DNA from 2 places in the Halomonas sp. KM007 genome. Region 1 is predicted to be linked to the other one. Evidence: predicted binding sites of a transcription regulator. Region 1 holds the regulator's gene; the other holds the start of a gene.
What was found. The regulator FliA, encoded in region 1, starts transcription of late flagellar genes. The targets are predictions, from matches to a motif close to CTAAAGTTNNNNNNNNNNCNGCCGATA.
Positions count from the first base shown of each region.

Region 2: the regulator FliA is predicted to act here: its motif matches at 1,766-1,792, upstream of fliD (flagellar filament capping protein FliD).

Region 1 covers NZ_CP136131.1:1,683,351-1,687,501, reverse strand. The annotation lists gene flhF (flagellar biosynthesis GTPase FlhF) at 1-93, shown strand, start outside; gene RVM27_RS07885 (hypothetical protein) at 90-689, shown strand; gene RVM27_RS07880 (flagellar protein FlhE) at 771-1,184, shown strand; gene RVM27_RS07875 (RNA polymerase sigma factor FliA) at 1,211-1,915, shown strand; gene RVM27_RS07870 (motility protein A) at 1,955-2,770, shown strand; gene RVM27_RS07865 (OmpA/MotB family protein) at 2,775-3,446, shown strand; gene RVM27_RS07860 (sensor domain-containing diguanylate cyclase) at 3,470-4,151, shown strand, end outside.
Region 2 covers NZ_CP136131.1:2,440,205-2,444,355, reverse strand. The annotation lists gene fliD (flagellar filament capping protein FliD) at 258-1,661, opposite strand; gene fliD (flagellar filament capping protein FliD) at 1,895-3,262, opposite strand; gene RVM27_RS11510 (hypothetical protein) at 3,605-3,925, shown strand; partial or broken gene RVM27_RS11505 (IS5/IS1182 family transposase) at 4,040-4,151, shown strand, end outside.

The DNA of each region.
Region 1 (4,151 bases):
GATACGGCCCTGCTGGACGCGCTGCTGCATGTGTTGATGGCCCGAGATGCCATTCGGCAACTGGGCAGTGTCAGCCTCGAGGATGTGCTATGAATGGCCAGGATCAGGCTGCCGGGCTGAGAAAATGGGCAGATTTGCAGCGCCAGCAGCGAGGCGAGCAACCTGACGAGCCTGCGGCCGACGCGCCGAGTGTCGATACTTCCACTTCAGACAAGGAAGTGGCGCAAACGAACGTTGGCGCGGACGCTTCGGAAACCGCTCCCAAGGAGGTCGCAAGTGCGGCAGCGAACGTAACGGCCCCCCGCCCGACACGCACACTGGTCATTGTGGGGTTGAGCTCAGCGGGTGCCGTGCACGTCGACAAGGTCAAAGGTCGCTTGGCGCAGTGGGCATCGCTGGGGCGCCAGTGGGCGGGCGATCCTCAGGAGTGGGACGTCAAGGTGGCAAGCCCCGAGGCAGGGTCGATGGCTGCCTTGGCGCATCACCCTCACTGGGCGCTATGGGTGAGCAGTGACGCCGAGGCCTTCGCGAGCATGTACCGTGCCCTACGCCAGATGCGTGAGCAAGGGGGGCCGCGCCGCCTGCTGGCCCTGCACGAGCCGCACCTCCCGCGTCAGGGCTTGCTGGACAACCTGCGTGATGCCGCTGCGCACTATTTGCAAATAGAGCTGTTGCTACTGGCTCGTTGATGACCCCATGACAAGGGACCGGCAATGCCTCTACAGACGATGTTGCTACGAACATTGATCAACACCGCAAAGTGGTCAACAGTGACATGGAGCGTGTTTCTCTCCAGCGCCGCGTGGGTGCTGGTGTTATCGCTGGTTGTGGGTGAATCGGCGCGGGCGGCGACAGGTAGCTGGAGCAGTCAAATGCCCGCGGTGATGGTGGCCATGAGCGATCGGGCGAGCAGCAGCCAGGCCATCAGGCCTCCGGCGGGCATACCGCTGGGCGACGCGACATTGGCGAGGGTGCAATGGCGTTTCGAGGCGCCTGCCCATGCGCCTGTCAACGCCTGGCTATGCCATCCTGCACAATGCGTGCCCCTGAGTGGCATGCGTGGCAGCACCATGGCACTGGCAGGTCTGGAAGCCAACGCGCCGCTTCATTTGCGCTTTGCGCTGTCGCCGGGGCAACGGCCCGTGCGCGTACAGGGGCTGCAGGTCATCGTGAATTATCAGTAAAGATCGTTTAGCCGTGAGGCAATAGGATGTATACAGCACAAGGCAGGATCAAGCAGAGTGAGCTGTTAACTCAATACATGCCACTGGTGAGACGTCAGGCCTTGACACTGCAGGTCAGGTTGCCCGCCAGTATCGAGCTGGATGATCTGATTCAAGCGGGCATGGTGGGCTTGCTGGAGGCACTGGGTCGCTTTGATGCCGCACAGGGCGCGACGTTTGCCACGTTCGCCAGCCAACGCATTCGGGGCGCCATGATGGATGAACTGCGCACTCGGGACTGGCTGCCGCGCAGCGTGCGCCGCTCTGCCCGCGCAGTCGATGAAACCGTACGCCGTTTGGAGCAGACGCTGGGCAGGCCCCCTGAAGAGGTGGAAATTGCCCGTGAGCTGGAGATGCCGCTGAGCGACTATCAACAGCTGCTCAACGACACCAATAGCGGGCAGCTACTGCCCTTCGAGGAACTGGTGGCCGATGGCGGTGAGCCAGCCGGGGACGAAGGCAGCGCCAATCGCCCTTTCGAACAACTGCTCGACGAGCAGCAGCGGCACACTCTGATCGAAGCGATCGAGGCGTTGCCCGAGCGTGAAAAACTGCTGATGGCCCTGTATTACCAGGAAGAGATGAACCTCAAAGAGGTGGGGGCGGTACTGGGCGTCACCGAATCGCGGGTATCGCAACTGCATAGCCAGGCCGTCAGCCGCCTTCGTGCCCGCTTGAGCGACCAAGATTGACCTTCTTATCCTCTCACGTTAACCGGCAAGGAGCCGTTGATGAACCCCTCTACGTTGATCGGCATATTTGCCAGCATGCTGTTGTTGATAAGCGTGCTGTTCTTTACCGCAGAGTCGCCAGAAAGCTTTATCAACTTGCCTGGTCTGGCCATCGTCATTACCGGTACCCTAGCGGCGACGTTCATCAGCTACCCCTTGAAGGAGGTACTGCGGGTAGTGCGCCTGGTAGGCCTGGTATTCCGCCGCGAGAACACCTATGTGCGCGATGATATCGGCGAGCTGGTGGCCATGTCGCGGTTATGGTTCAAGGGCGATGTCCGAGCGGTAGAGCGGGAGCTGGAGCATACGCGCAACCCGTTTCTGCGCACCGGTATTCAACTGGTGATTGCCAACACCAAGGAAGATGAAATTTTCGACATGCTGCGCTGGCGGATCGCAAGGCTGAAGGCGCGTGAGCATGCCGAAGCGCAGATTTTCCGCACCATGGCCACCTATGCGCCGGCCTTTGGCATGATTGGTACGCTGGTGGGGCTGGTCAACATGCTGGAAGTCATGGATGCGGGCGATCTGCAGGTGATCGGCCCACGTATGGCCGTGGCGCTGCTCACCACGTTTTACGGTATTCTGCTGGCCAATCTGGTCTTCAAGCCCATTGCCGTCAAACTGGAGCGGCGGACCGAAGAGCGCCTGATCACCATGAACATGGTGCTGGAAGGCATTTCTCTCATTACCAAGCGTCGCTTGCCGTCGTTCATCGAAGAGACGTTGAACTCGTTCGTGGCCAACTACCACGACGAAATCCGTGATGCGAGCGTCAAGCCGCGCCCAGGCGTCGATTCGGCGTTGAAAGGGTAGCGCCATGCTCAATCACGAGGCACGGTTTGCGCTGGAACTGCCAGCGGCAGCGGGCGAGAGCGACGAAGGGTGGCTGACCAGTTACCTGGACGTCTTGACGCTGCTGATTACCCTGTTCGTGCTCTTGCTGGCGCTGACGCCTCCTGGCGGTGGCGAAGGGAGGGAGAGCGATGCCATGGGGCCGGCCAGTGCCATCATGGCCATGCCGTTGGCCTCATTGGCCACCGGTATTCATCCACGTCACGACGGCGTGCAGTCGCAGATGGCGGGGCTGGATATTCCTGGGGTCAGTGTCTCGCAGGGTCGTGAGGGCATCACCCTGCGCATCGACGACAGCCTGTTGTTTTCCAGTGGTAGCGATGTGCTAACGCCTCAGGGCCTGATCGTGTTAGAAGGTCTCACGTCAGTACTCCAAACGTTCGAAGGCCAAATATCGGTGGAAGGGCATACCGATAACGTGCCCATTGCCACCCCGCGCTTTCCCTCTAACTGGGAGCTTTCCACGGGTCGCGCCATTGCCGTGGTGCGCCAGTTGGAGCGTCAGGGTATCGCCATTTCTCGTATGCGGGCGGTTGGCTATGCCGACACCCAACCCATGGAAAGTAACGCTACCTCGGAAGGGCGAGCTGCCAACCGACGCGTTGAACTGCTGCTCAAACAGCAGGTCGAGGGGTAAAGCACTATCTCGAGGCTATCTTCGTGTCGACGCATCATTCTCGACTGCAGTCCTTTGGCGCTGTCTTGGTACTGGATACCGACGTGCGGCAGGTTCAGGCCGTCAGCCGCAACCTGGCGGCATTACTGGGGTTACCCACCAACGAGCAGCCGCCCCCTACGCTGACGTCTCTGCTGGGCAAGCGGCTCAGCCAGCGGCTGCGCCATGAACTGCAAGGGCAGCCCCGCCTATCCGGCCCGCTCACTTTTCGCCGAGCCACCGTCGATACGCGCTTTCAACTCCAGGCCTATCGAACAGACCGACACGTCGTCGTCGAAATAGAGCCATTGCCCCCGATGGGCAAGCAGCGCCTGCTGGGAACGCTCAATGAGCGCCTGGTGCGCCTGGCCGAAGCCACGCACCAGGAGGAACTGCTGGACTACCTGGTCGGTGCCGTTCAGGAGTTGACCGGGCACGAGCGCGTCTCGGTGTGCCATTTCGACGGCGATTGGCATGGGCTCATCGTGGCCGAAAAGTGTACGGGGCGCTTGGCAGGGCTGCGCGGGCAACGGTTTCCGGCCAGCGATTTCCCACTGGCCTTGCGGCATGCCTACGAACGTCATCCGGTGCGCTTGATTCAAGACGTCACCGCCGACACCGAGCCCCTGGTGCCCGCAGACGTCACGGCCAACCTGCGCAACTGCTTCTTGCGTGCGCCGGCTGCCG
Region 2 (4,151 bases), 760 kb from region 1:
CCGCCATGACGCCTCGTATCCGCTTCCTGTTCGTCAGGCCAGCGTTTTGCCTCGGGCTGCCTTCAGATTCTCCCTCGCGGGAGACACCCTTGCCGTCGGCTAGCACTTCCCCTTACCGGGCGTGCAGGGGACTTTCACCCCCAAGTCATCCTGAGGCACCACCCCCAGGAACAGCGCCTATCAAGGCGCTACGCGCCATGCCTGGCGCACAGCAACAAAGCCCCCTTACGATGGGGGCTTCGGGCAATTGGTAGCGGCTACCTCTTGCGCCCTAGCTGTGCATCTAGCGCATCAAACTGCTGAGTCAGATAAGTACTCATGCTGTTCATCTGCGCAATCATCGCGTCTAACTGGCCGAACTGGGTGCGGTAGCGGCTGATGGTGCGCTCGATGGTCACTTCCATGCGTTCAAAGCGTTCGTCTAGGCTTTTCACGCGGTTTTCGGCACCGCTAATGGCCAGCTTTACTACTCCGTTATCGCCAAGCATTCGCTCTACGGTGCTGTCGAGCTGGGCTGCCAAGCCATTCCCTGCTTCACCACCTACGAAAAAGTCGCTGAGTGCTTGGGGGTTATTGGCGACTAGATCGCTGATTGTATCGTCATCCATTTCCAGCGTGCCGTCTCGTTGCAGGGTAATGCCTAACTGGTTCAGGGTGCCCAGCTCGCCACCTTCCACACCACCGGTCAACACGCTACGCAAGCGACTTTCAATGGTGCGCACGGTGCTGTCGCCAACCAGTTCGCCTGCGGTTTCGCTGTCGCCGGTAAAGCTGGTGAGCTTGGCAATGGTGCCTTTCAGGTCGTTGAACGCTTTCACGAAGCCGTTAATGGCTTCGCGCTGCTTGAGGGTGTCTCGTTCGACAGTAATGGTGCTGGTGGCGGTTTCGCCATCGGCAATGCTGAGTTCGGCCAGGTTCAGCGTGACCCCTTGAATGGCACCTTCTATTTGGTTGTTGGCACTGCTAATGGAAATGCCGTTGACCGTGAGCGCGGCATCCTCACCGGCTCGCTTGGTGGCGGCATCTTCAGCAAAGGGCCCTGCCACGGTTACTGCCGGGTCTTGGCTGGCATCGACAAAGCTAAAGCTGGCAATAGAGGCATCCGCCCCAGTGTTTTTAGAACTGAGCGCCAGCCGGTAGCCTTGGCCATCGTTGATGATGGTGGCGTTAACGCCTGCATCCTTGTGGGCGTTAATGGCGTTACGAATGGCTTCCAGGCTGCTGTTGGGGGCCATGGCAATATCAACCGAATCTGCGCCGCCAAAATTGAGCCGTATGGCCGTAGCCCCCTGCAGGTCTAGCGCGGCATTTTTTTCACCCGTGATGCGGTTGGATGCCAGGGTGCCAGAAGTGGCCAACTGCGACACCTCTACTCGGTAGCTGCCGGGCAGCGCGCTGGCGGTGGTGGTGGCTTTAATGGCATCGCCCCGCACGTTGGCGGAAAGACTTTGGTAGAGTTTGGGGTCGTTGATTTTAGCCAGCGCATCCTGAAATCCGTTCAGCGACGTTTGCAGCTGGCCGAAAGCCGAAATTTTGGCCTGCTGCTGCTCTTTTTGGCGGGTAATGGGCACGAGCTTGCCGCGTTCCGCAGCCTGTAGCTGATCCAGCAAGCCGGTGAGATCCAGGCCAGAGCCAACGCCTAGAGAGGTTATTGTCGCCATGCAGATGTTCCTCGGTGCAAAAGGCTAAACCCATGCGCGATGAACGCGCTTGTGTCGTCGCTCCTGAAGGGGGGGTTAAGCAGAGCGATCAAATGTAAAGTCATTATCGGCGCATCAGCGGAAAACTTGAATGGGGTGAGTGTTTTTTTAAGCTTTGCCTGCACGTAATAAAGTATGCCAGTCACAAAAACGCCTGCTGTTTCCAGCAGGCGTAAGGTAAGGCGGGAGAGCGCTTAGCGGCGGCCCAGTTGGGCGTCCAACGCATCAAACTGCTGGGTAAGGTAATCGCTGGTCTGGTTCATTTGGGCAATCATGCTATCCAATTGGCCAAACTGGGTACGATAGCGAGAAATGGTCTGCTCGATGGATTGCTCCATGCGCAGATAACGCTCTCCCAATGACTCGACGCGGTTTTCAGCGCCTGAAATCGCGCCTGCCACCGTGCCATTACTACCTAACAGCTGCTCAATGGTTTGGTTCACTTGACCGGCCATGCCCGCGTCGCTGGCGTCGCCTGCAAAGAAGGTGGAAAGCGCCTCCTGGTTGTTGGCAATGGCATCATCTAACTTGTCGCTATCGACGGCCAAAGTGCCATCGCGCTGAAGGGTAACGCCGATATCGCTCAGCATGGAGAACTCGCCTTCCATGCCACCGCTTAACACACTGCGTAAGCGCGATTCGACTGTGCGCATGGCGCTATCGCCGGTCAATTCGCCAGCAACGCCCGTTTCGGCATTAAAGCCGAGTTCACCAATGGTTCCTTTCAGGTCGTTGTAGGCGTCTACGAAGCTGGTGATTGCCTCTCGAACGGCGCGGGTGTCTTGTTCTACGGCCACGGTGCTGGTGCCTTCTTCTTGCAGGTTGAGCGTGACCCCTTGAATGGCGCCCTCTACTTGGTTGGTAGGACTAGTGATGGCGATGCCATTCACATTCAGCGCGGCGTCTGTGCCGCTTTGATGTGTGCCTGTACTGTCGCCATTAACATCTACGCCACCATCTGCTTCAAGTGCAACGCCCCCAGTAATTGAGAAGCTGCTAATGGATGCATCAGCGCCTGTTTCACTTGAACTCAGCGACAACCGATAGTCGGTGCCATCGTATACAATCGTAGCGTTAACACCCGAATCTTCCTTTGCGTTGATGGCATCCCGTATACCTTCGAGGGTGCTATCTGCCGCAATGGTGACATCCTGAGTGTTGCCATTACCAAAAGTAAAGGTAAGCGTTTCCTCTGCAGTGGTGAGTACGTCATCCACAGCTGTAACGCCTTTAGAAGCCAGAGTGCCGCGGGTTGCTAGCGTTTCAACCGTTACGCTGTAGCTGCCAGGCTGCGCTTCGCCATCAGCGGCGGCCGTAATGGCGCTGCCACCAACGTTGGTTGACAGGCTTTCGTACAGGGCGCTGTCGTTGAGCGCCGCCGCCGCCGTTTGAAACTGAGACATGGCGCTTTGCAGCTGGCCGTAGGCGGAAATTTTGGTCTGCTGGGTTTCCAGTTGCCGCTCGATGGGCTGCAGCTTGCCCCGCTCGGCTTCTTGCAGTTGGTCTAGCAAGCCGTTGAGATCAAGCCCTGAACCGATACCCAATGATGAAATGGAAGCCATACGCTAATGTCCTTTAGTTTATACGCCTCGCTATGTGCTCCGACGCCAATGAATCGTTTAACAGTGTGCTGTATTACTAATAACCTTCGGCCATTTAACCCCAGTCTTTAGGGTTCATCCAATTTTTCATTATTTTCTTGCTGATTTCTTGCTGAGCGCATTGTGTTGGCAAAGGCGAATTTCAGCGGCTCACAAGTGAAATCTACGGGCTTTACGTTGCAGACATGTGGCAACCACCCTGCGCGCCCCTCATGGTTCAACATAGACCTTGGTCTAACGCCCCTGCTCATTTATAATGCACCGCAGCACATCCCCTTTTCCGTGCGATTGCAGGAGTCATCCATGCCCGCAGAAGCGTTATCTCAGGCCTCCAGCGCTGCCTTTCATCTGCAACGCAGCCTGCGTCACTGCCTTTCCCGTGCTGCCGAGCTGCTTTACGAAAGCGGCCACGTCCTTGAAACCATCACCTTGTCGCAACGCGGATTGTCCCGCCATGAGCTGAACACGCTGCGCCAGCAGCAAACTGGCTGGGCCATGTGCCAGCAGGTGTTGGAAGAGAGCGGTGCCGCCACCTACAACAGTTATGGCCGCTGGGTGTTGACGGGCATGGGCCGCGAATTGATGTTCGATATGTTTGGCCAAGGCGCCGCCGACTGCGCGTGAAGCCAAGCGAATGACGCGCCTGGACAAACAAGCGGCTTGAGCCAACTGAAACCCATAAAAAAACGCCCGCTGGGGGAAGCGGGCGCTTGGCGTGCTAACGGGGATGGTGGCCCCAGGCGCTTCAACAAGCTCAAGAATGCCCGTCGCGTCGCCACCCGCTACGACAAGACCGCCGAAAGCTTCCTGGGCTTCATCGACATCACGTCGATCCGCCTCTGGCTCCGCC